2 regions of the Aeromicrobium sp. SORGH_AS_0981 genome follow, and region 1 is predicted to be linked to the other one. Evidence: predicted binding sites of a transcription regulator. Region 1 holds the regulator's gene; the other holds the start of a gene.

Region 1 (11,886 bases):
CGACGTCATGATGCCGCAGGCCTGCGCGACCATGCGCGTCACGCGCGGGTCGTCCAACGTGCCGCGCGTGTCCTGGGACCGCGCCTGCAGCGCCACCGCCACCGCGCCGGCCGCGACGAGCACGGCCACGAGCGGACCGACGACGGCCAGACGCCGCCACCCCCGCGCCACGGGCGCCGGTGCGTAGCGCCAGACGTCCTCGTCGGGGAGGTAGGAAGGCACCTCGTCATCGTGCCACGCGACGACCGGCGCGGCGGCTCGAGCGAGGGCCGTGGCGTCAGTCCTCGCCGAGCGCCGAAGGGCTCGACCAGCGGGCCCGCGAGGTCCCGCCTACGCTCGCCCCGTGACGCGTCTGGCTTTCTGCCCCCACCCGCCGCTGCTGCCGGCCGGATCCCTCGTCGGCGACGTCGAGGAGGCGGGATCGTTGCGCGACGCCTCGCTCGACGCGGTGCGCGACCTCGTGGCGGGTGCTCCCAGCGTCGTCGTCGTGCTCGGCCCCGACGGCGACGACCTGCCGGCGGGCGAGACGGCCGGCGGCTCGCTCGAGCCGCACGGCATCGCCCTCTCCGCCGGTGCAGCCGGAGCCGCCGCGCTGGGGCTCGCCCACACCGTCGGCGCGTGGCTGCTCGACAGCGTCGGCTGGGACGGACCGCGACGCTACGCGGCGACTCTCGACGCGGCAGAGCTCGACGACGACGTCGCCGTGCTCGTCATGGCCGACGGCAGCGCCACCCGCACCGAGAAGGCGCCCGGCCACCTCGACGGACGCGCGGACGCGTTCGACGCCGCGATCGCCTCGGCCCTCGCCGACGGTGACCCGGACGCGCTCGGCGGCATCGACCTCGACCTCGCCGCCGACCTCTGGTGCCAGGGTGCGACGACCCTGCGGGTCGCGGGCGACGCCGTCGCCGCGCGGGTGCACCGCGACGACGCACGCGTCACCGCACGGTTGTCGCTCGACGAGGCGCCGTTCGGCGTCGGCTGGTTCGTGGCGTCCTGGCAGCTGGGCTGAGCCCCACCGCTACCCGGGTCAGGGGCGCGCAGGACCCGCGGTGCCGCCCGGGCCGCGTCGGTCGTCCTCGGCCAGCTTGTCGGCGGCGTCCTTCGCCTTGCCGGCGGCACCGTCGATCTTCTGCGTGTACTTGCCCTTGGTGGCCTTGTCGGCCAGCCCTGCAGCCTTGTCGATGCCCTGGTCGATCTTCGCGTTCTGCGTGCGCGCCAGCTCGGAGGCCTTCGCCTTGAGCTCGGGTGCGTTCTTCTTCAGCTTGTCCAGGAAGCCCATCGGATCTCTCCTCGGTCGCGGGGGAGCGGTCGTGTGTGCCTCGAGCGTACGAGAGACTCCCCAGGTGAGCAGTGTCGAACGCCTCGTGGTCGTCGTCGGCCCGACCGCGTCGGGCAAGTCGGCGCTCGCCGTCGACCTCGCCCTCGAGCTGGGCGGGGAGGTCGTCAACGCCGACGCCGTGCAGCTGTTCCGCGGGATGGACATCGGCAGCGCGAAGGTCACGCCCGAGGAACGGCGCGGCGTGCCGCACCACCTGCTCGACGTGCTCGACGTCGACCAGGCCACGTCGGTGGCCGCCTTCCAGCGCGACGCCCGCGCCGCCGTCGAGGACTGCCTGCGGCGCGGCGTCACGCCGATCCTCGTCGGCGGTTCGTCGCTCTACGTGCGGGCCGTCGTCGACGACTTCGTGTTCCCGGGAACCGTGCCCCAGGTGCGCGAGAAGTACCAGCGTCGGCTCGAGACGGAGGGGCCGGAGGCCATGCACGCGGAGCTGCGACGGGTCGCGCCGGACGCCGCCGAGCACGTGCTGCCCACCAACGGCCGGCGCCTCGTCAGGGCCCTGGAGGTCACGGAGATCACGGGGGAGCCGTTCGTCGCCACCCTTCCGCCGCACCGGTCGATCTACCCCGACGTGGTGCTGCTCGGCCTCGACGTCCCCCGTCCCGTGCTCGACGAACGGATCGTCTCCAGGGTCGACGCCATGTGGGACGCGGGCCTGGTCGAGGAGGTGCGGGGGCTGCTCGACCACGGACTGGCCGACTCGCCGACCGCGTCGCGCTCCATCGGCTACCAGCAGGTGCTCGCGATGCTCGACGGCGACCTGAGCGACGCCGAGGCCCGCGCCGAGACCGTCCGCGGCACCCGCGCGTTCGCCCGGCGGCAGGACCGCATGTTCCACCAGGACCCCCGGGTCGTGTGGCTGCCGCACGACGCTGACGACGTCCTCGAGCGGGCGCTCCGCGCGGTGCGCGGCGACGAGCCGGTTCCGTCGGGCCCCCGGACGTAGACTGGGACGTATGACTTTCCCCTGGCTCAAGGGGCACGGCACCGAGAACGACTTCGTCCTGCTCCCCGACCACGACGGCACGGTGCACGGCGACCTCGACCCTGCGTTCGTGGCGGCGCTCTGCGCCCGACGTACGGGCCTCGGCGCCGACGGCGTGCTCCGCGTGGTGCGCTCGGCAGCGCTCGACGTGCCTGAGGCGGCTGCCAGCGCCGGCGAGTGGTTCATGGACTACCGCAACGCCGACGGCTCCGTCAGCGAGATGTGCGGCAACGGCGTCCGCGTGTTCGCCCGCCACCTCGTCGACGCCGGCCTCGTGCCGGCCGACGCGCCCGTGGTCGTCGGCACCCGCGACGGCGACAAGGTCGTCACCGTCGACGGCGACCAGCTCAGCGTCGACATGGGCGCCTACGACGTGCGCGGCACGTCGAAGGTCGAGGTCGACGGACGTGTGTGGGAGGCGCAGGACGTGCGCACGGGCAACCCCCACGCCGTCACCTTCGTCGACACCCTCGCCGACGCGGGCACCCTGCTGCAGGCGCCCACCTACGACACCGCGACCTACCCCGAGGGCGTCAACGTCGAGTTCGTCGAGCGCGTCGCCGACCACCACGTCGCCATGCGCGTCCACGAGCGCGGCTCCGGCGAGACCCGCTCGTGCGGCACCGGCGCGTGCGCCGTCGGGATCGCCACCGCGCTCGCCGACCACGCCCTCGACGCCACCGGCTCCACGACGTACCGTGTCGACGTCCCCGGCGGCACCCTGAACATCACGGTCGAGCCCACCCGGGTCGTCCTCGCGGGACCGGCCCGCATCGTCGCCACCGGAGAGATGGAGTGGATCGCGTGAGCGAGTCCGACACGAACGTCGCCAGCAGGCTGGGCATCGACCCCGTGGTCGACCGCGACCTGGAGGGCGCGCACGACGGACTCGAGCTCGCCGAGCGTCAGTCTCTGCGGCGCGTCGCCGGGCTGCGCACCGAGCTCGAGGACATCACCGAGGTCGAGTACCGCCAGCTGCGGCTCGAGCGGGTCGTGCTGGTCGGTGTCTGGACCGAGGGCAGTGCGGAGGACGCCGAGAACTCCCTCGCCGAGCTGAAGCTGCTCGCCGAGACCGCGGGCTCCGACGTCCTCGACGCGCTGCTCCAGCGTCGTCAGCGTCCCGACCCCGCCACCTTCATCGGCAGCGGCAAGGTCGAGGAGCTCACCGCCGCCGTGCAGGCCACCGGCGCCGACACCATCATCTGCGACGGCGAGCTGGCGCCCAGCCAGCTGCGCAACCTCGAGGACCGCACCAAGGTCAAGGTCGTCGACCGGACCGCCCTGATCCTCGACATCTTCGCGCAGCACGCGAAGTCGGCGGAGGGCAAGGCGCAGGTCGAGCTCGCCCAGCTGCAGTACCAGACCCAGCGCCTGCGCGGATGGGGCGGCAACCTGTCGCGCCAGGCCGGTGGACGCGCTGCCGGCGGTGAGGGCATCGGCGGTCGTGGTCCCGGTGAGACGAAGCTCGAGACCGACCGTCGTCGCATCCAGTCCCGCATGGCCAAGCTGCGTCGGGAGCTCACGGCGCTGCGCACCACCCGCGACATCAAGAAGGCGCGACGCCGGCGCAACGAGGTCCCGGCCGTCGTCATCGCCGGCTACACCAACGCGGGCAAGTCGAGCCTGCTCAACCGGCTGACCGGCGCGGGCGTGCTGGTGGAGGACGCGCTGTTCGCGACCCTCGACCCCACGACGCGCAAGACCCAGACGAGCGACGGACGCGTGTTCACGATGTCCGACACCGTCGGCTTCGTGCGCCACCTGCCGCACCAGCTGGTCGAGGCGTTCCGCTCCACGCTGGAGGAGGTGGCCGAGGCCGACCTCGTGCTCCACGTCGTCGACGCGTCGCACCCCGACCCCGCCGGCCAGATCGCGGCCGTGCGCGAGGTGTTCGCGGAGATCGAGGCGCTGCACGTGCCGGAGATCATCGTCCTCAACAAGGCCGACGCCGCAGACCCGCTCGAGGTCAAGCAGCTGCTCGCCCGCGAGCCGCACGCCGTCGTCGTCAGCGCCCGTACCGGCGAGGGCGTCGACGAGCTGCTCGCCGCGATCGAGGCCGACCTGCCCCGCCCCGCGGTACGCGTGGAGGTCGTGGTGCCCTACGAGCGCGGCGACCTCCTCAACCAGGTGCACGAGACGGGCGAGATCGAGGAGCTGGCGCACGAGTCCGACGGCACCCACCTCGTCGCCCGCGTCTCCGACGACCTCGCCCACCAGCTCAACGCCCTCTGACCCCTCACCCAGCGGTGCCTCCGCTGGTCGACGGGAGATCTCGTTGGTCGAGTAGTCGACGCCGCTGGGGGCACCTCCCGCTTGCGGGGGCCGAAGGAGCAGGCGGAGGCGTATCGAGACCACTCCACGTTGCCGCTGGGGGTCGGTCCGCGCTGATCCGTTGCCGGGTGGTCTCGATACGCAGCACGACGCTCGTTCCTCGCGCCTGCCGCTACTCGACCAGCGGAATCCACCGCTGGTCGAGTACCTCCACGAGCGTTAGCGAGGGGAGGTGTATCGAGACCATTCTGGGCCGACGCTGGGGGCCGGCTTGCACGGATCTGTTGCCGGGTGGTCTCGATACGCAGGGACTTCGCAAGCTCGTCCCCGCTACTCGACCAGCGGGATCGACCGCTGGTCGAGTGCCTCCACGAGCTCCAGCGAGGGGAGGTGTATCGAGACCATTCTGGGCCGACGCTGGGGGCCGGCTTGCACGGATCTGTTGCCGGGTGGTCTCGATACGCAGGGACTTCGCAAGCTCGTCCCCGCTACTCGACCAGCGGGATCGACCGCTGGTCGAGTGCCTCCACGAGCGCCAGCGAGGGGAGGTGTATCGAGACCATTCTGGGCCGACGCTGGGGGCCGGCTTGCACGGATCTGTTGCCGGGTGGTCTCGATACGCAGGGACTTCGCAAGCTCGTCCCCGCTACTCGACCAGCGGGATCGACCGCTGGTCGAGTGCCTCCACGAGCGCCAGCGAGGGGAGGTGTATCGAGACCATTCTGGGCCGACGCTGGGGGCCGGCTTGCACGGATCTGTTGCCGGGTGGTCTCGATACGCAGGGACTTCGCAAGCTCGTCCCCGCTACTCGACCAGCGGGATCGACCGCTGGTCGAGTGCCTCCACGAGCGCCAGCGAGGGGAGGTGTATCGAGACCATTCTGGGCCGACGCTGGGGGCCGGCTTGCACGGATCTGTTGCCGGGTGGTCTCGATACGCAGGGACTTCGCAAGCTCGTCCCCGCTACTCGACCAGCGGGAGTCTCGCTGGATCTCCGCTGGCGCACCGTCGGCCGGGTGACGTCCTGTGGACACCCGGCCGACGGTGGGGAGGGGTCCGTCTAGGCTCGCTGGCATGCCCGACAGCCCCAGCGTCCGCGACGTCCTCCACGCCGCGGTCGGGGCGGTCGGCGGCACCGAACGACCCGGCCAGGTGGCGATGGCGGAGGCGGTCGCGGACTCGCTGGAGTCCGGGCGCCACCTCCTCGTGCAGGCCGGCACCGGCACCGGCAAGTCGCTGGGCTACCTCGTGCCGTCGCTGCTGCACCGCAAGCGTGTCGTGGTCTCCACGGCCACGTTGGGCCTGCAGCACCAGCTCGTCCAGCGCGACCTGCCCGCCCTGGTGAAGGGTGCGCACGAGGTGCTGGGCACCACACCCAGCTACGCCGTCGTCAAGGGACGCTCGAACTACGCGTGCCTGCACCGCGTGCGGGAGGGGGTTCCCGACGACCAGGGCGCGCTCGTGGACGTCCCGGAGGGGACGCTCGGTGCCGAGGTGCTCGAGCTGCGCGAGTGGGCCGAGGAGCTCGCCACCCAGCGGGGGAGCGGCGACGGGTCGCACGGCGACCGCGAGTCCGCGCCCTCGCACACCGACCGTGCCTGGCGGCAGGTCAGCGTCACGCACCGCGAGTGCCTCGGTGCCACGCGGTGCCCGCACGCCGCCGAGTGCTTCGTCGAGCTCGCGCGCGAGGCGGCGTCGACCGCGGACGTCGTCGTCACCAACCATGCACTCCTGGCCATCGACGCCATCGACGGCGTGCCCATGCTGCCCGAGTACGACGCGGTCGTCGTCGACGAGGCGCACGAGCTGGCCGCCCGGGTCACCCAGGCGGCGACCGCCGACCTCGACCCGGCCATCGTCGAACGGGCCGCACGGCGCGGGCGGCCCTACACCGACGGGGAGACCGACGACCTCAGCGACGCTGGCGACGCGCTCGCAGCCGCTCTGGCCGGCGTCCAGCCGGGACGGATCGACCACGTCGTCGACGAGCTGCACGAGGCGCTGGCGCGCGTGCGCGACGCTGCACGCGCCTGCCTCTCTGCGTTCCCCCGCGAGAAGGTGGAGGTCGAGGGTGACGCCGCACGGCAGCAGGCCAAGGCCGGACTGGAGGAGATCCGGCTGGTCGCCGACCGGATGGCCTCGCTGCGGGAGACCGAGGTGCTGTGGATGTCGGATGCTCGCGGCCCGGTGCTGCACGTCGCACCGATCGACGTCTCGGGAAGCCTGCGCGACAAGCTGTTCGAGGAGAAGACCGTCGTCCTCACCAGCGCCACGCTGACCGTCGGTGGCGGCTTCGAGCCGGTGGCCGCCTCCGTGGGCCTGTGGCGCGACGATGCGGACCGGTGGACCGGCCTCGACGTCGGCTCGCCGTTCGACTACCGGCGGCAGGGCATCCTCTACGTCGCCAAGCACCTGCCTCCGCCGGGACGCGACGGCATCACCGACGCGCAGCTCGACGAGATCGCCGACCTGCTCGAGGCCGCCGGCGGTCGCACCCTCGGGCTGTTCTCCTCACGTCGCGCTGCGGAGGCCGCGGCCGAGGGCGTCCGCACGCGGCTGCCGGGCCGGGAGATCCTCTGCCAGGGCGACGCGCACCTGTCGGAGCTCACGCGCCGGTTCGCCGCCGAGGAGGAGACCAGCCTGTTCGGCACGCTGTCGCTCTGGCAGGGCATCGACCTGCCGGGCGACACCTGCCGGCTGGTGGTCATCGACCGGGTGCCCTTCCCTCGCCCCGACGACCCGCTGATGAGCGCCCGTCAGCGACTGGTCGAGAAGCGGGGCGGCAACGGATTCATGAGCGTCGCCGCGGCGCACGCCGCGCTGCTCCTGGCCCAGGGGGCGGGGCGGCTGATCCGGCGCACCGACGACCGTGGGGTGGTTGCGATCCTCGACCCCCGCATCGTCACGGCGCGGTACGGCAGCTTCCTGGCGGCGTCGCTGCCGCCGCTGTGGCGTACGACCGACCGCGACGCGGTGCTCGGCGCGCTGCGCCGCCTCGACGACTGAGCCTGGAACGCATACAGGCCCCGTCCCTCGGTGGGGGACGGGGCCTGTGTGCGTGAGAGGACGACCAGGAGCACTCAGAGACGGCGCAGGACCGTCGTGACCTTGCCCAGGATCGTGGCGTGGGTGCCGTCAATGGGGGAGTAGTCGTCGTTGTGCGGGAGCAGCCAGACCTGGCCGTCCTTGCGCTGGAAGGTCTTGACGGTGGCCTCGCCGTCGAGCATGGCGGCGACGATCTCGCCGTTCTCGGCGACCGGCTGCTGACGGACGACCACGTAGTCGCCGTCGCAGATCGCGGCGTCGACCATCGAGTCGCCCCGGACCTCGAGGAGGAACAGCGTGCCGTCGCCGACGAGGGTGCGGGGGAGGGGGAAGATCTCCTCGACCTGCTCCTCGGCGAGGATCGGGCCGCCGGCAGCGATCCGCCCGACCATGGGAACGTAGGTGGCCTCGGGGCGCTGGTCGCCGAAGCCCGTCTCGTCCACGACGGAGTCGTCGGCCGAGCTGAGCGTCCGTCGGGCCTTGACGACCTCGGGCAGGAAGATCTCGATCGCGCGGGGACGGTTGGGGTCGCGCTTGACGTAGCCGAGGCGCTCCAGCACCCGTAGCTGGTGCGCCACGGACGACGTGCTGGCCAGCCCGACGGCGCCGCCGATCTCGCGCATGCTCGGCGGGTAGCCGCGCTGCTCGATCTGGTCGCGCATGAAGTGAAGAATCTTCTGCTGACGTCCGGTGAGACCGGTCATCTCGTCGACCGGGCCGTCGGGGAGCTCGCGCACGGAGTTGCGTGAACCCTTCGGGCGACCGCGGCGCGGGCCCTCGCTGGACGGGTCGACAGCGTCGTCGGCTGGGGTGTCGTCGCTCATGGGGACCACGCTAGACCTCTGGGAGGACGTTTACAAACACATGTTCGACAGCGTGTCGCTGTTCGAACAGGGCGTCCTACGGGGTCTTCGACGTGGCCGCGCGCCGTGGAGGATGGGGTGCGAGCTGGGTGCGGTCGGTCACGTTCGAACATTTCTTCGCATGACTTCTGCCTGGAATAGCAGTGATGATCGAGCAGAGATCGACATCGTGTTCGACAGGGGGCTGCTTTTGTCGGCACCTTCCCCTACAGTCGTACACGTGTTCGATCGAACATCTGTTCGCCGGATTCGCTGAGCAACCGCCCGCGGAGGACCGACGTTCGAATGACATCGGCAGGCGTTCGATCGACACACCAGACCTCGCACGATCCTCTTCCTTCCCCGGAGGCCCCCATGAGCACCATCTCGATCACCACGTACGACCGTCGCACCCTGCGTCGTCCCGCCGTTGCCGCTCCCGTCCGGCTGACCCGCCGTGGTCGCCTGGTGCTGGTGCTCGCGGTGATCGCCGCCCTCGCCGTGGGCGCGGTCGTGCTCGGCTCCTCGACGGTCGCCACCGACGAGGCCGGCGCCGTGCCCGCCACGCGCGTCGTCACCGTGCAGGAGGGGCAGACCCTCTGGCAGATCGCCGCCGAGGCCAACCCCGAGGGCGACGTGCGCGACACGGTCGACGACATCATGCGCATGAACTCCCTGCCCAGTGCCGGTGACCTGCAGCTGGGCTCCGACCTGGCGGTCCCGGTCTACCAGTGACCTGGCCGTCCGGCACCGCGCGTCGGGCACCATGGGGGCATGGCTCCCGGACCTGACGCGCACCCCCTGGTCGTCCACGTCGTCGCCGACGCGACCGACCGCGACGGCGGGCACGTGCTGGAGCGGCTCGAGGAGCTCGGCGCCGAGATCGACTGGCTCGACCGCGACGACCTCCCGCCGCACTGGGACGCCGACGGCGTCGACCTGCTGCTCTTGCTCGGTTCGGAGCGCTCCGCGCACGACCCGCGGTGGGAGGCGGTCGTCGAGCGGGAGTCCGACATGGTCCGCGTCGCCGTCGGCACTGGCACGCCGGTGATGGCGATCTGCTACGGCGCGCAGCTCGCGGCACGAGCCCTCGGAGGCACGTCGTATCGCGGCGACGGGGCCGAAGCGGGCTGGAAGCGGATCGACACGATCGACGAGGTGCTCTGCCCGGAAGGCCCCTGGGCGCAGTTCCACCAGGACGTGCTGGCGCCACCGCCGACCTCGACGGTCCTCGGCCACTCCTGGTTCGGGCCGCAGTGCTTCGTCGACGAGGCCTTCGGCGGACGGGTCATCGCCTGGCAGTTCCACCCCGAGGTCACGACTGCGACGTTCGCCCGCTGGGTCGACGAGGACGCCGCCCTCGTCCGCGCGGAGGGCTCGTCCCCGAGCGAGCTGAAGCGTCAGGCGCTCGCCAACGCCGTGCGGAGTCGCCGGGCCGCGCACGACCTCGTCGACGCCGCTCTCGCCTACCTGCGCGTGCGGACCATCTAGGCCTCCGAGTCAGGAGGTCGCGACGTTGAACAGCCAGGCCACGCCGAACGTGTCGTTCAGCAGGCCGAACTCGTCACCCCACGGCGCGGGAGCCAGCGGCACCACGACCTCGGCGCCCTCGCTGAGCCCGGTGAAGTAGTCGCGCAGGCGCTCGTCGTCGCCCGTGAGCGCGATGTTGATGGCGGTGCCCATCGCGGGGTCGTCGCCACCGGGAGGCGTGTCGGAGGCCATGATGTCCAGCCCGGCGTCGGACACGAGGTGGCCGTGCATGACCAGGTCGGCGCGGGAGGGGTCGTCGCTCATGCCGTAGTCGCCGAAGGTGGCGATCGTCAGCTCGCCTCCGAGGACGGAGTGATAGAACTCCAGCGCCGCGCGCGACTGGTCGCGGAAGTTGAGGTACGGGTTCAGGCGGATGGTCATCGCACCATCCTGCTCGCTCTTGTTCCGAGATGGAACAGAACGGCCGGATCCGGTGACGAGCGGCCCCGCGACACGCCCTCCCGGTGGCCGTGCTGGTCGTGTCACAGCGCCCTGACCTGCGCAAACGCGACCCGCACGGATTTGTCGGGGCAGATGTGTTGACTGGCTTGCACGACCTTGTGCCGAGGCGTACCGTAGCCACTACATCTAGTGATTACATCGATGTAGTTCTCCACATCTAGTCCCACAGAGAACGCCGAGTTACCCACAGGAATGGCGGGGAATCCACCGGGAATCCCCAGTTCCGTCCCCAGGTCGGCCAGTCCCGACCGACCCCATCAGCCCACGGAGAGGAGAGCACGATGAACTGCCCCTTCTGCAAGGACGGCGACACCCGCGTGCTCGACTCGCGCGTGGCCGACGATGGCGGCGCCATCCGGCGACGTCGCGTCTGCGGGCACTGCCAGAAGCGGTTCACGACCATCGAGCAGATGCAGCTCACCGTGCTCAAGCGCTCCGGCGCCACCGAGCCGTTCAACCGCGAGAAGGCCGTCGCGGGCGTCCGCAAGGCGTGCAAGGGTCGCCCCGTCTCCGACGACGACCTCGCACGTCTCGGCCAGCAGGTCGAGGACGCACTGCGCGAGAGCGGGGCGGCGGAGATCGCCGCCGACGAGGTGGGGCTGGCCATCCTCGAGCCGCTCAAGTGCCTCGACGAGGTCGCGTACCTGCGGTTCGCGAGCGTGTACAAGGCGTTCGACTCCGTCGACGACTTCGCCGCCGAGATCGCCGAGCTCATGGCTCGGGCGGCCGACGGGGAGCTCGCCGAGCACACGGCCCACCGCGACGACCCCCGCGAGCACGACAGCACCACGCAGCACCCCTGAACCGCTGCTCGTCCCGCGGGACGAGCGGACGTACGACAGCAGCACGGCCTGAGCCTCGGGCCCACCCTTTTACACACCCTCAGCGAGACCACAGGAGCAATCTCATGACGGAGACGGTCGACGGATCGACGAGCCGGGCACAGTCCGGACGCGCGCGTGCACGCAAGGGCAAGGCCCTCAGCATCGAGCGCGTGTACACCACCGAGGGCGTGCACCCCTACGACGCGGTGACGTGGGAGCGTCGCGACGTCGTTCAGACCAACTGGAAGACCGGCGAGACCGTCTTCGAGCAGCGCGGCGTGGAGTTCCCCGACTTCTGGAGCGTCAACGCGTCCACCATCGTCACCACGAAGTACTTTCGTGGCGCCGTGGGCTCGCCCGAGCGTGAGCAGAGCCTGCGCCAGCTGCTCGACCGCGTCGTGCTCACCTACACGAAGGCGGGCAAGGAGCACGGCTACTTCGCCACCGACGCCGACGCCGAGGTCTTCGAGCACGAGCTGACCCACATGCTCCTGCACCAGGTGTTCAGCTTCAACAGCCCCGTCTGGTTCAACGTCGGCACGTCGAGCCCGCAGCAGGTCAGCGCCTGCTTCATCCTCGCCGTCGA
Region 2 (11,886 bases), 2.5 Mb from region 1:
GTCAGACATGGCGCACCCCTTCCGAGTTCATGATGTTGTCGTACTGATCGATCGACCCTTGCAGGATAGCGACAAGTTCTGCGGCGCGGTCACGCGAGAACAAGAAGAGCCCTCGCCCCTGAACCTTCAGTTCTCCACCCAGAGCGGTCAACTGGGCTCTGACCTCATCCTCGGTCCCCAAGAGGATGGGCGGGAGGGCGTGGCCGAGGTAAATCAGGATGCCGTCCGGAACTCCCCCGCCGGCGGGCGGAGCGAGGCTCACCGCGACCTGGTTGATCGGGTGCAGCGTGAGGTCGTCTACAGACCACGACGGAGTCATCTGGATCTCGGTCATAGACCGAGTCTCGCATGAGCCCACCCGTGCTGCCTAGGTGGCGTACTTGACTGGCAGAACTGACCGTCCTTTCCAACCACGCGTTTCGTCGCTGGTGCGACCTACGCTCGCGCCCATGGCACGCAGCAGGCTGACCGACGACCAGCACCTCGAGATCCGACTCAGCTCGACAGCCCGCCGGCTCGCACGCGCCTATGTAGATCGAGCCGTCGCCGTGGCCGAGCTGCAGGAGCTCGCCGGCGGCCGCGGGGATCTCCTCGCGCTCGCGGCTGGTCGCGCGCTCGGCGACTTCCTCGCCCGGCCCACTGCGCAGTTCCCCGGCGACCTGCACGTCTCGGCGCTGCTGCTCGAGGCGGGCGCCGACCCTCGGCTCGTCGTCGTGCACACCGACGAGACGCGAGAGTACGTCGGCCGCGGCCACCACAGCACCGCGACGACGGGCGGTCCACCGAACGGCGGCTACCAGCCCTAGGGGCCGGTCACTGTCGCTGGTACTTTCCGCCGGATCCGCTGTAGGCGGTTGACCTCCACAGGGTGCGCGGCGAGCGCCTCGGGCATGTCGATCAGCTCGTTGAGCCGCTGCGCTGCTCGGGTCACCGAGAGCCCGGTGACCTCCATGACCTTCGCGTTGCGCATGCCCGGGTACCGCCACGCTTGAGACCAGATCTTGATGAGCTCGTGGTCGGACTCGGTGATCACGTCACGCGGGCGCGACGTCGGCTCGACGTCCTGGGTCTCGTCGACGGCGTCCTCGGCGGTCATGCGATCCATCATGCTCGCGTCCTCCGACATCGCAGACCGTCGTGGGGCAGCACGTGGGGCAGCGTCAGGTGTCATGACGTCACGCCGCGTCATAGGACTACCCCGCGAAAGCCTGCAATCGCGGGCAGAACAGCCACCGCATCATGCTGGGTCACAGTCCGTCATCATCCGCAGGACTCACTTTTAATCCGCGGGTTGTGGGTTCGAGTCCCACGGGGCCTACCTACCAGGGTTGTGGTTCGTGTCGAGCTGCGGACACATCCGGGTCACGACCGATCGATGCTCGACCGTCGCCGACGGATCTACTGCACCTGCGACCAGTCCATGGCGAGGACGTCGTCGATCACCGCGCCGTACTGGGAGCGGTCGAAGCGGGCGGACCAGACCTCGGCGTTGTAGCCGGCGAACGGCTCGTACGTGACCTGCCAGCCGATCTCGCGCCACTCGACCACGTCGTCGTCGACGACGACCTCGGTCGTCAGCGCTCCGCAGTCCAGGTCCCCGCAGGGGCACTCGAGGAGCACGACGCGACCGTCCTCGAACGCGGCCCCGAAGGGGGCCCACGGAGTCCCGCTCCGCCCGAGCAGCCGGTCGAGCCGGGTGCGTTCGAAGCGCGGGACGAACGTCGGCAGATCCGTGCGGTCGCCCCGCAGACGGAGCAACAGCTCGCGCCGCTGGTCCTCGTCCGCTCCGGCGTAGAGGGGCGGCATCGAGGTGGGGTCGTCGACGATCTCCCGGAGCGGGACGCCGTTGATCGTCCACTCCACCGCTGCCACCGACGACTCGGCCTGCCGCAACCTCTGGTCGCCGCCGAAGAGTGCGACGCGCGTCGTCTGCACGCCCAGCCGGTCCATGACCGAAGCCTAGGGGCCGCGGGACGCATCACCGACCGGGCATCGGGGCAGGGACCCGTGGCCCTCGCGGACCGTCCGTGGCGGTGGACAGGTCGCCCGAAGCTCGTCAGAATGGTCGGTTGCCTCGGCCGAGGGAACGGCGCGCGACCGACCGTCACCCGCCCTCATCTCGTGAACGAGGTCGACCCATGTCCTGGAGAACTCGCCGGCGGGCGCGCCGCCAACCGACGTACGTCCCGCCCCTGCGGTTCTGGATCGGTCCCGACGGGGAGATCGGCTACCCGCCCGAGCTGCTGGAATGGCCCTTGCCGCTCTCGCGCGGTCCGGCGCGCCCCACCCTCCCCCGCACCGAGGTCACCGGCGTCGACGCAGCGTCGCTGGCCGAGGCTGCGGCCAGCGGAGACCTTGCCGACCTCCTCCTGCCCGACGGCAACCGGCTGTACACCCACCACATCCGCATCGAGCACTTCGGCTACGCGTTCGCGCCCCTCCCCACCCTGACGCTGGTCCTGCCCTCCCCGTTCGACGATGGGCCGTCGACTCGGGTCCGGTTCGAGGACGCGGTCGTGACGGACTGGACGACCGAGGCGGGCTACTCGGCTGACCACCCGAACGACGAGCTGTGCGAGCTGCGGTGGGACGGCTGGCGCACCTTCCTCCTCGACTTCCTGAGCTTCAAGATCATCGTCCTCGCGAGCCGTCTCGACGTCGAGGTGCTTGAGTGAGGCCCGGGCGATCGGGCGCAGTCGCGAGACCGTCGACCGAGCTGCTCGCGGATCCTCGAGCGTCGAAGACACTCACGACCTCTCGCGCAGGTCGGGTTCGAAAGCCAGCGCCATCCCAAGAAGCTGATGCGCCTCAGTCGCGCCTCGGCATCGCCACCACCGTTCGGGCAACACTCCTCTCGCCATCCCCCACCCGGCTGAGTGCCGTAGCTACTCAGCCGGCTCGGGTGCGGCGGGAGCTGGCGTGTCGGGTCCTGAGGGTGCGGTGGGTCTGGTGGGTGTGGGGGTCGATGGTGAAGAACCCTTGGTGCACGGCCGCATGGCATCTCGGGCACAACCCGATGAGGTTGTGCAGGTCGGTGGTGCCGCCGTCGGACCAGTAGGTGATGTGGTGGACGTGGACGACGGGTCCTCTGCAGCCGGGTCCGGCGCAGGTGCCGTCTTGTCGGTTGACGACGGCCTTGCGCTGAGCCGGGGTGGCGAGGCGGTGGGTGCGGCCGACGTCGAGGACGGTGTGTCTGCCGGCGGTCAGGATGGGGGTGAGGTCGGCGTCGCAGAGCATCTGCTGCAGCTGGCCGGGGCCGATGGTCCCGAACCCGGCGAGCTCGCCGGTGGTTCGGTCGGGGTCCTGGGCGATCTGGGCGAGGTCGGCGGTCAGGTCCACGTGGGGGCGCACGCCTCTGTCCTGCGGCAGGCCCGAGGCGAGGATGCCGGACAGGAGCTGGTCGAGGGCGGTGACGCGGCGTTCGGCGACGGGTCGGTCGTCCTCGGCGCAGGTGGGGGCGGACAGTGACTGCAGGATCGTCTTGAGCTTGGTGCCGGTGTCGAAGGGCAGGAACCCGGTCACGGCCACGCCGTCACCGACGACGGAGACCTTGATGTCGTGCCGGTCCATCCCTTTGATCCAGGCCTCGTCGAGGTCGTCGGGGTGGGCGGTCGCGCGCAGCTTCTTGACGGCCTTGCGGATCTGGACCGGCTCGGCCCGCTCGGCCAGGCGCAGCATCCAGCCCATCGAGTGCTCCACGACCATCGGGTCGATGTGCCTGGCGGCGTAGCCGAACGCGTCCACATGGTCCAGGGAGACGGCGCCCTCGACGGCGAGTGACTCCAGGTCGGGCATGTCCCGCAGCGTCCGGCCGGAGCGGACCAGCTGGCCCGCCTGTCTGCCGTCGAGGTGCAGCTGGTCACGCAGCCAGTTCTTCAGGCTCGAGCAGCCCTCGGCCTCGAAGTCCCGGTGCTCGTCCACCTCCGCGACCAGGGCCACCTTCTCCGCGTCGATCGCGTTCGAGAGTCCCTGCAGGATCCGCAGCGCGTCGGTGGGCGTCGGGAAGGCGCGCAGCTCAGCGACGGCGACCTCGAGCCGGTCGGCGAGCTGCGTGCTGGACATGACTCCATGATACCGAACAGATGTTCGAGAAACAACCCTCAGTTCGACTTTTTGTCCTACAATTCCAGGGTTTGTCGCGTCGACCTCGAGGGGCGACCTCGTCCGCCCCGCGAGGCTCCGCTCGTGGCGGACGGCCTGCGGAGACCGCTCCGCCGAGGCTCGGAGCAGCAGGCGTGCGCGGCCATCCGCCCGGTGTGGCACAGCAGAGCCGCCGAGGGTCAGGACCAGTCGTGGTTCACCCCATCCAGCCTCACCGTCGCCTCAGCAGAAGACTCAGTGCTTGAGCGGGTTCAGCGACCGCCCCATCAGGTACTGCAGGCGGAACGGCACCGGGCGCATCGCGTGCGACAGCACCTTGTTCACGCGACCCGCGACGCAGACCGGCTTGCCCGTCTCGACGGCCGCCCAGCCCTCGCGCGCGACGGCGTCGGCCTCCTGCCAGAGGAGAGCGGGGAGCCGGTTGGCGGCCTCGGCGCTGCCCATCGTCGCGTGGAACTCGCTGCGGGTGAAGCCGGGGCAGAGCGCCGTCACGTGGACGCCGCGCGGCTTGAGCTCCATGTCGAGCGCCTGCGACATGTCGAGCACGTAGCTCTTGATGCCGGTGTACAGCAGGCTCTCGCCGGGCGGGGCGAACGCCGCGAGCGAGGAGACGTTGACGATGCGACCGTGGCCGCGCTGCTTCATGCCGGGCGCGAGGAGGTGGGCGAGCTCGGTCACGGCCGTCACCATCACCTGGATCTCCGCCGCGAGCGCCGACCACGGCGTCTCCGTGAAGGCCGCGTCGCCGGACAGGCCCGCGTTGTTGACGAGCACGTCGACCTCGAGACCCAGCTCCTGCACGGCCTCCACGACCGCGCGGGGCGCCGCGGGATCGCTCAGGTCGGCGGCGACGACCTCGACCCGCACGCCGCGCCGGTCGCGCAGCTCCTGCGCGAGCTCGTCGAGCTTCTCCTGACGGCGGGCCACGAGGACGAGGTCGAGACCGTCGTCCGCGAGGACGCGGGCGAACGCGGCGCCGATGCCGGAGGAGGCGCCGGTGACGAGGGCGGTACGGGACTGGCTCATGCAGGGTCCTTCGGGTGGGGCGGGACGTGGATGGTGAGGAACTCGAGCTGCTCCGCGACGACGGCGTCGAAGAGCGGCGCGACGTACGGGTCGAAGTGGCCACCGTCGTGCACGCGGACGGTGGACCGCGGGATCCGGGCCGCCGCCCGTTCGGCGACCCTCCGCGGCGTGATGGCGTCGCGCGTGACGATCTGGACGAGGACCGGGCAGGGGATCTGCGCGGCCCGGCGTCCGGGCGAGTAGAGACCGATGCGCAACGCGATGCGGGCCGCGACCGTGCGCGGGTAGACGTCCTCCCCCAGCCCCGACTCGCGGAACAGGGGCGTCATGCCGGGGTAGGCGTCCGGCGTCGTCATCATCCCGGTGCCGCCCGGACGGGCGACGCTGTCGACGAGCACCGGCGGCCGACCACGACGGGCCGCGACCAGGTCGCGCAGCGCCGGGACGGCCAGCCGGAGCGCGGCGCGTGCACCGGTGGCCCTCACGGCCGCCGGTCCGCTGACGTGCGGCACCTGCGCGACGACCGCGGCGAGCGGCTCCCCCTGGCTCGCCATCGTCAGCACGTGGCCGCCGGCGAACGACGTCCCCCACGCCACGACGCCGTCGGGGTCGACGTCCTCGAGCGACCGCGCGAAGCGGAGGGCCGCGCGCCAGTCGTCGTGCTGCATGGCGATGTCGAGGACCTGACGGGGCTCGCCCTCGCTGTCGCCGAAGCCGCGGTAGTCGAAGACGACCACGACGTACCCGGCGGCGGCGAAGCGCTCGGCGTACGCGTAGAGCCGCAGCGCCCGGACCGCGCCGAACCCGTGAGCCATCACCACCACGGGCGACGCCCCGTGCCGGCCCGCCGGCCGGTGGACGCGGGCGGCGCACCGGGTGCCGCCGGAGACGAACCACTCGTCCGACGTCGCGACGCTGCTGGTGACCGGCTCGGTCATGGCGCACTCCCCTTCGTGGGCGGCGTGGTCCCGTCGACACACTCTTGAGCGTCGTTCAAGAAAAGGTAGGGGCCTCTTGAACGTCGTGCAAGATAAGGTGACGTGTGCCTCGTAACCGCCGCGCCCAGGGCCGGGAGGAGAAGTCCGCCGAGATCGTCGCCGCAGCAGCCGCCCTGTTCGCCGACGTCGGGTACGAGAAGACCTCGATGGCACGGGTGGCCCGCGCCGCCGACGTCACCACGACGACCATCTACTGGTACTTCGCCGACAAGGAGGCACTGCTCGTCGGCGTGCTCGACCACCTCCTCGGCGACCTCGTGGCCGGTCTGGAGAGCCAGGCCGAGCAGCCGCCCGTCGACCGTCTGCTCTGGGTGGTGGAGCAGCTGCAGCAGCGCAGCAAGCTCGTGACGACCGTCCACGCGCTCGCCGCCACGTCGGCGACGGTGGCCACCTGGCACGACGCGTTCCACGCGCTCACCGACGCGATGCTGGCCGACGAGCTGCGTCTGCTGGGCGTGCCCGAGGACCAGGTGCCGGCGACGACCCGCCTGGGCGTCTTCGCCGTCGAGGGCCTGCTCGTGCACGACCTGCCGCGCGAGGAGCAGCGCGCGGTGCTGGAGCTGCTGTCAGGCCGCCGCTGACGGCACGGCGCGCGCCCTGGCCGCAGCCGCCCTGCGCTCGCGCACCCGCCGAGCGGTCACCGCGTCGTAGACCGTGCCGACGACGGTTCCGAGGATCGGCGGGACCAACGGCCCCACGAAGCACCACAGCATGATGATGATCCCGGTCGCGTCCATGGTGTGACCTCCGTCATAGGCAGACCCCCAGGCTCGACGCTTCGCGAGGACCTGTCGTCAGGTCGGCGCACCAAAGACCGCTGCGATCGCCGTCGCCCCAGACCAAGGGCGACGCGTCCGCGGAAGGACGACTCAGACCAACACCGCCGCGCCCAGCCACCGGCACGCGACCAGGGCGAGCTCGAGGTCGAACCGGTCGTCCTCGATCGGCCGACCGCGCAGCTCCACCGCCTTGTCGACCCGGTACTTCACCGTGTTCTTGTGCAGGTGCACCTTCTCCGCCGTCGCGACGAAGCTGCGGTTCTCGCGCAGGAAGACCGTCAGCGTCTCGCGCAGCCGCGCCGCCGTGTCGTCGTCGCGCGCCAGGTCGCCGAGCATCGAGGCCACGAGGTCGCGGGCGACCGGAAGGTCACCGGCGAGGACGGCCGCAGCCCGCACGCCGGCGTCGTCGTACGCGGTGACCTGCGCCCGCCCGATCGGCCGCCACGACGGCGACCTGGTGCGCCCGCAGCGCTGCCCGGTGCGTCGACCGGAAGCCCTCCAGCCCTGCCCCGACGGCGCCGACCGCCACCCTCACGTCGTCCCCGACCTCGCGCAGGACGCGGGCCAGCCGGTCGGGGTCCGGCGAGCCACCACCCTGCACCGGCACCCAGGCCCACCCGAGGGAGTGGTCCTGGGGCACGAACAACGGCGCCGCGTCGGAGCCGACCTCGTGGCCGATCGCGGTGACGAGGTGCCCCAGCCGCTGCAACGGTCCCGCCGACGCCGCCGGCTCCTCGACCCAGAGGACGAGCCCGAGGTGACCCTGCCGCAGGCGGTAGCCGAGCACGCGCTCGCCGGCGGCCACGTCGGTCTCCTCCCCCGCCAGCAGCGCCGCGAGCGTCGCGGAACGGATCGTGCTGCGGTTCGCGAGCCAGCGCTCCCGCTCCGTCTCGTACTCCTCGACGACCTGCTCTGACACCCGGTCGATGTACGCGAACGCGGCGTCCTGCAGCAGCTGCAGGGCGGCGAAGCAGACACGCGCGTCGGGCTCGACGGCACCGAGCTCACCGGCCACCCAGTCCAGGACCCGCCGCTGGCCGAGCCGGTACGCGCGCAGCAGGGCGTTCGAGGAGATCTCGCGCTGGGCCAGCCGCCGCGCGTACTCCACCGCAGGACGCGGCGCCTCCACCGCGTCGAGCGCGAGACCGTACTGCGCCCGGTGGAAGAAGACCTTGACGTTGCTCTCCACGCTCGCGTAGAGCAGGTCGAGCATCAGCCGGTCGCCGCGCAGCTCGGGGATCGACTCGGCGAGCTCGACCTGCAGCATCCGCGCGACGTCGTCGAGCTGGGAGCTCGTCGACCCGGCGATGTCGGCCACCCTCGCCGCGGCCCGCTCGGCGACATCGTCAGCCTCGGGTCCCGTCATGCCTCGTCCTCCCTCAGATAGGTCCGAGAGCACAACCGCACTGGACGTGCACCGATGATGCTCACCGGCACGACGGCGATCATCGCTCCCCCGGGACAAAGCGGGCGGGAACTTTCGTGCTCGGAGCACAGTGTTCCACGTCTCACCCGCGCCTAGGGTCGGGGCGTCCCGGCGCCGACCGGGTCAGGACCCACCCCGAGGAGCACGTGCCATGGGATTCATCAACCCGTCCCCGCCGCCGGTCGAGCCGGCCACCTTCGTCCGCCTGCCCCTGCGCGAGCGGGTGCGGATCCTCAGCACGCACTGGGCCGACGACGGCTTCGGCACCCCGCGCGTCCTGCACGTCGTGTACGTCCTGAAGATGCTCGGGCTGTACTTCGGCGTCGGCATCTGGATCGCGTCGGCGACGTCGGGCATCGCGTTCACCGACGTGGGCTCCTGGTACGACAACATCGTCGTCTACCAGAAGCTCGCCGTCTGGCTGATGCTGCTGGAGGTGATCGGCCTCGGCGGCGCCTTCGGCCCGTTGTGCGGCCACTTCCGCCCGATGGTGGGCAACATCAGGTACTGGATCCGTCCCGGCACGATCCGCATGGCGCCGTGGGGCCGGCGCGTGCCGTTCACCGGCGGCGACGAGCGCACCTGGTTCGACGTCGCCCTCTACGTGGGCGTCCTCGCCAGCCTCGTCTACCCGCTCGCCGCCCAGGCCGAGCCCGTCCCGAGCCAGTTCCTCCCCGCAGGCACGGGCGCCCAGGAGCTGGTGCCCCCGCAGTACTTCGTCCCGATCCTCGTGCTCATGCCCCTCATGGGCCTGCGCGACAAGGTCGTCTTCCTCGCCGCACGGTCCGAGCAGTACCTGCCGATCATGCTGTTCTCCGCCCTGTTCGGCACGATCGCCAGCACCGCCGACTTCGTCGACCTCGTCGTGGTGTTCAAGGTGGTCATCTGCGTCGTCTGGATCGGTGCCGGCGTCTCCAAGCTGGGCGCCCACTTCGAGAACGTCATCCCGCCGATGGTGTCCAACAGCCCCGCGATGCCGGGTCGGTGGATCAAGCGACTGCACTACCGCGACGCCCCCCACGACCTGCGGCCCTCGCGCGTCGCCTGGTTCATGGCGCACGTCGGCGGCACCGCGGTCGAGATCATCGTGCCCGTCACGCTGCTGCTGACCACCAACGCCACGGTCGCGCTCGTCGGTGCGCTCGTCATGCTGGCCTTCCACCTCTTCATCACCTCGACCTTCCCGCTCGCGGTGCCCCTGGAGTGGAACGTCTTCTTCGGCTTCATCGCCATCGTCCTGTGGGTCGGGTTCGACCCCGGCACCTACAACATCTGGAGCTTCTCCGAGCCCTGGCTGCTCGTTCCGGTCTTCGCCCTGCTGACGTTCGGCCCGATCCTCGGCAACCTGCGCCCCGACCTCGTCTCCTTCCTGCCGTCGATGCGGCAGTACGCCGGCAACTGGGCCTCGGCGGTGTGGGCCATGAAGCCCGGTGTCGAGGAGCGGCTGAACGAGCTGCCGGGCGTGGAGAACCAGATCGACCAGCTCCAGCGCATGCTCCCGACGCCGTACGAGCGCGACGACGCCGACCTCACCCTGCAGAAGACGATCGCCTGGCGGGCGATGCACAGCCAGGGTCGCGGCCTGTTCTCGCTCCTCTACACGCACCTCGACGACATCGAGAGCCGCACCGTCCGCGAGGGCGAGCTGATGTGCACCACGATCCTCGGCTTCAACTTCGGCGACGGCCACCTGCACGACGCGCGCCTCATCGCCGCGGTGCAGAAGCGGCTCGGCCTCGAGCCCGGCGACCTCGTCGTCATGTGGGTCGAGTCCCAGCCCATCCACCGGCGCACCCAGGAGTACCAGGTGATCGACGCCGCCCTGGGCGTCGTGGAGCGCGGGACGTGGAACGTCGCCGACTGCGTGGCCCAGCAGCCCTGGCTGCCCGACGGACCGGTCCCCGTGCAGGCGACCTGGACGGCCGAGGGCTACGTGCGCCGCCGGACCCTCGGCGTCGCACCCGAGCAGCTCGACGGGTCAAGCGTCTGACCGCGTCCGCTCGGGCCACGCCAGGCCTGCCCCACCACCGCCCCTCTCCCAGGAAGGAAGATCCGTGCACCTCGCCACGCTGCCCGCCACCCGAGCCGAGCAGGCCCCGACCGCACCGTGCCTGACCGACGACGTCCTCGGCACCCTCACCAACGCCGACCTCGCCCGTCGCGTCGACGCCGTCGCCGCCTCGCTGGCCTCGCTCGGCGTGGGCCACGGCGACGTCGTAGCGGTGCGACTCGCCAACCGCACCGACCTGGTCGTCACGCTGTTCGCGGGGTGGCGCCTCGGTGCCGCGGTCACGCCGGTCAACCCGGCCCTCGCCGTCGGGGAGGTCGAGTACCAGGTCGGCGACGCCGGCGCGAAGGTGCTCGTCACCCACGACGGGCTGGCCCTCGAGGGGGTCACCACCGTCGCCCCCGAGGACCTGGTGCCGTCCACGGCGTCGGCGCCGGTGGCCGGGCTCGTGCCCGACCTCGACGACCTGGCCCTGCTCGTCTACACGAGCGGGACGACCGGGCGGCCGAAGGGCGTGGAGCTCACGCACGCCAACCTCGACGCGATGACGGCGACGATGGTGACGTCCATGGCCCTCGACGAACGCGACCACAGCCTGCTCGTCCTGCCGCTGTTCCACGTGAACGGCATCGTCGTCAGCATCCTGTCGCCGCTGCGGGCGGGCGGACAGGCCACCATCGCCGGCCGCTTCGACCCGCGCACGTTCTTCGCGACGCTCGAGGCGGTGCGCCCCACCTACTTCTCGGGCGTCCCGGCGATCTACACGATGCTCGCCAACCTGCCGGCCGAGGTCGAGCCCGACACCAGCTCGCTGCGCTTCGTCGTGTGCGGCGCGGCGCCGATGCCCGCCGCGCTGATCGGCCAGGTCGAGCAGCGCTTCGGCGTGGTGCTCGTCGAGGGCTACGGACTGTCGGAGACCACCTGCGCGTCGACGAGCAACCCGCTCGACGGCGTCCGCAAGCCCGGTACCGTCGGCGTCGCGCTCCCCGGCCAGCGGGTCGCGATCATGGCCGCCGATGGCTCGTTGCTGCCGACCGGCGAGCGCGGCGAGGTCGTCGTCCAGGGACCCACCGTGATGCGCGGCTACCTGAACAAGCCGGATGAGACCGCCAGGACGATCCGGGACGGCTGGCTGCACACCGGCGACGTCGGCATCCTCGACGAGGACGGCTACCTGCGGATCGTCGACCGCGTGAAGGACATGATCATCCGCGGCGGGGAGAACATCTACCCGCAGGAGATCGAGCACGCCATCCACGAACACCCGTCGGTGCTCGAGGCCGCGGTCGTGGGTCGGCCGCACCCGGTGATGGGCGAGGAGCCCGTCGCGTTCGTCGTCCTGAAGGACGGGGCGACGCTCCAGCGGGAGGAGCTGCTCGCGTTCCTGACCGAGCGCATCGCGAAGTTCAAGCTGCCCACCGAGGTCAGCTTCATCGACGAGGTGCCGAAGAACCCGGTCGGCAAGTTCGACAAGCCCCGGCTGCGCAGCACGCTCACCGCCGCGGGCGCCTGATCCGTGCGGGGCGAGGAGGTGACGTCGTGACGCGT

The links. The regulator LexA, encoded in region 1, represses DNA repair genes until DNA is damaged. The targets are predictions, from matches to a motif close to TCGAACANNTGTTCGA.
Region 2: a site for LexA is predicted at 4,075-4,090, ahead of QE370_RS02400 (DUF222 domain-containing protein). Genes of this name have one in related genera too.

What each region holds. Positions count from the first base shown of each region.
Region 1 is NZ_JAVIZD010000001.1:2,980,110-2,991,995, reverse strand. It holds gene QE370_RS14785 (hypothetical protein) at 1-222, opposite strand, end outside; gene QE370_RS14780 (hypothetical protein) at 344-1,012, shown strand; gene QE370_RS14775 (antitoxin) at 1,031-1,282, opposite strand; gene miaA (tRNA (adenosine(37)-N6)-dimethylallyltransferase MiaA) at 1,347-2,288, shown strand; gene dapF (diaminopimelate epimerase) at 2,299-3,135, shown strand; gene hflX (GTPase HflX) at 3,165-4,559, shown strand; gene QE370_RS14755 (ATP-dependent DNA helicase) at 5,672-7,603, shown strand; gene lexA (transcriptional repressor LexA) at 7,678-8,466, opposite strand; gene QE370_RS14745 (LysM domain-containing protein) at 8,860-9,219, shown strand; gene QE370_RS14740 (glutamine amidotransferase-related protein) at 9,259-9,975, shown strand; gene QE370_RS14735 (VOC family protein) at 9,985-10,395, opposite strand; gene nrdR (transcriptional regulator NrdR) at 10,758-11,279, shown strand; gene QE370_RS14725 (vitamin B12-dependent ribonucleotide reductase) at 11,384-11,886, shown strand, end outside.
Region 2 is NZ_JAVIZD010000001.1:430,176-442,061, forward strand. It holds gene QE370_RS02370 (hypothetical protein) at 1-9, opposite strand, end outside; gene QE370_RS02375 (hypothetical protein) at 2-334, opposite strand; gene QE370_RS02380 (hypothetical protein) at 450-806, shown strand; gene QE370_RS02385 (DUF3263 domain-containing protein) at 803-1,096, opposite strand; gene QE370_RS02390 (hypothetical protein) at 1,399-1,950, opposite strand; gene QE370_RS02395 (hypothetical protein) at 2,139-2,675, shown strand; gene QE370_RS02400 (DUF222 domain-containing protein) at 2,890-4,062, opposite strand; gene QE370_RS02405 (SDR family oxidoreductase) at 4,336-5,127, opposite strand; gene QE370_RS02410 (alpha/beta hydrolase) at 5,124-6,065, opposite strand; gene QE370_RS02415 (TetR/AcrR family transcriptional regulator) at 6,170-6,706, shown strand; gene QE370_RS02420 (hypothetical protein) at 6,692-6,862, opposite strand; gene QE370_RS02425 (helix-turn-helix domain-containing protein) at 6,995-7,300, opposite strand; gene QE370_RS02430 (hypothetical protein) at 7,272-8,270, opposite strand; gene QE370_RS02435 (DUF3556 domain-containing protein) at 8,482-10,320, shown strand; gene QE370_RS02440 (AMP-binding protein) at 10,385-11,851, shown strand; gene QE370_RS02445 (NAD(P)/FAD-dependent oxidoreductase) at 11,878-11,886, shown strand, end outside.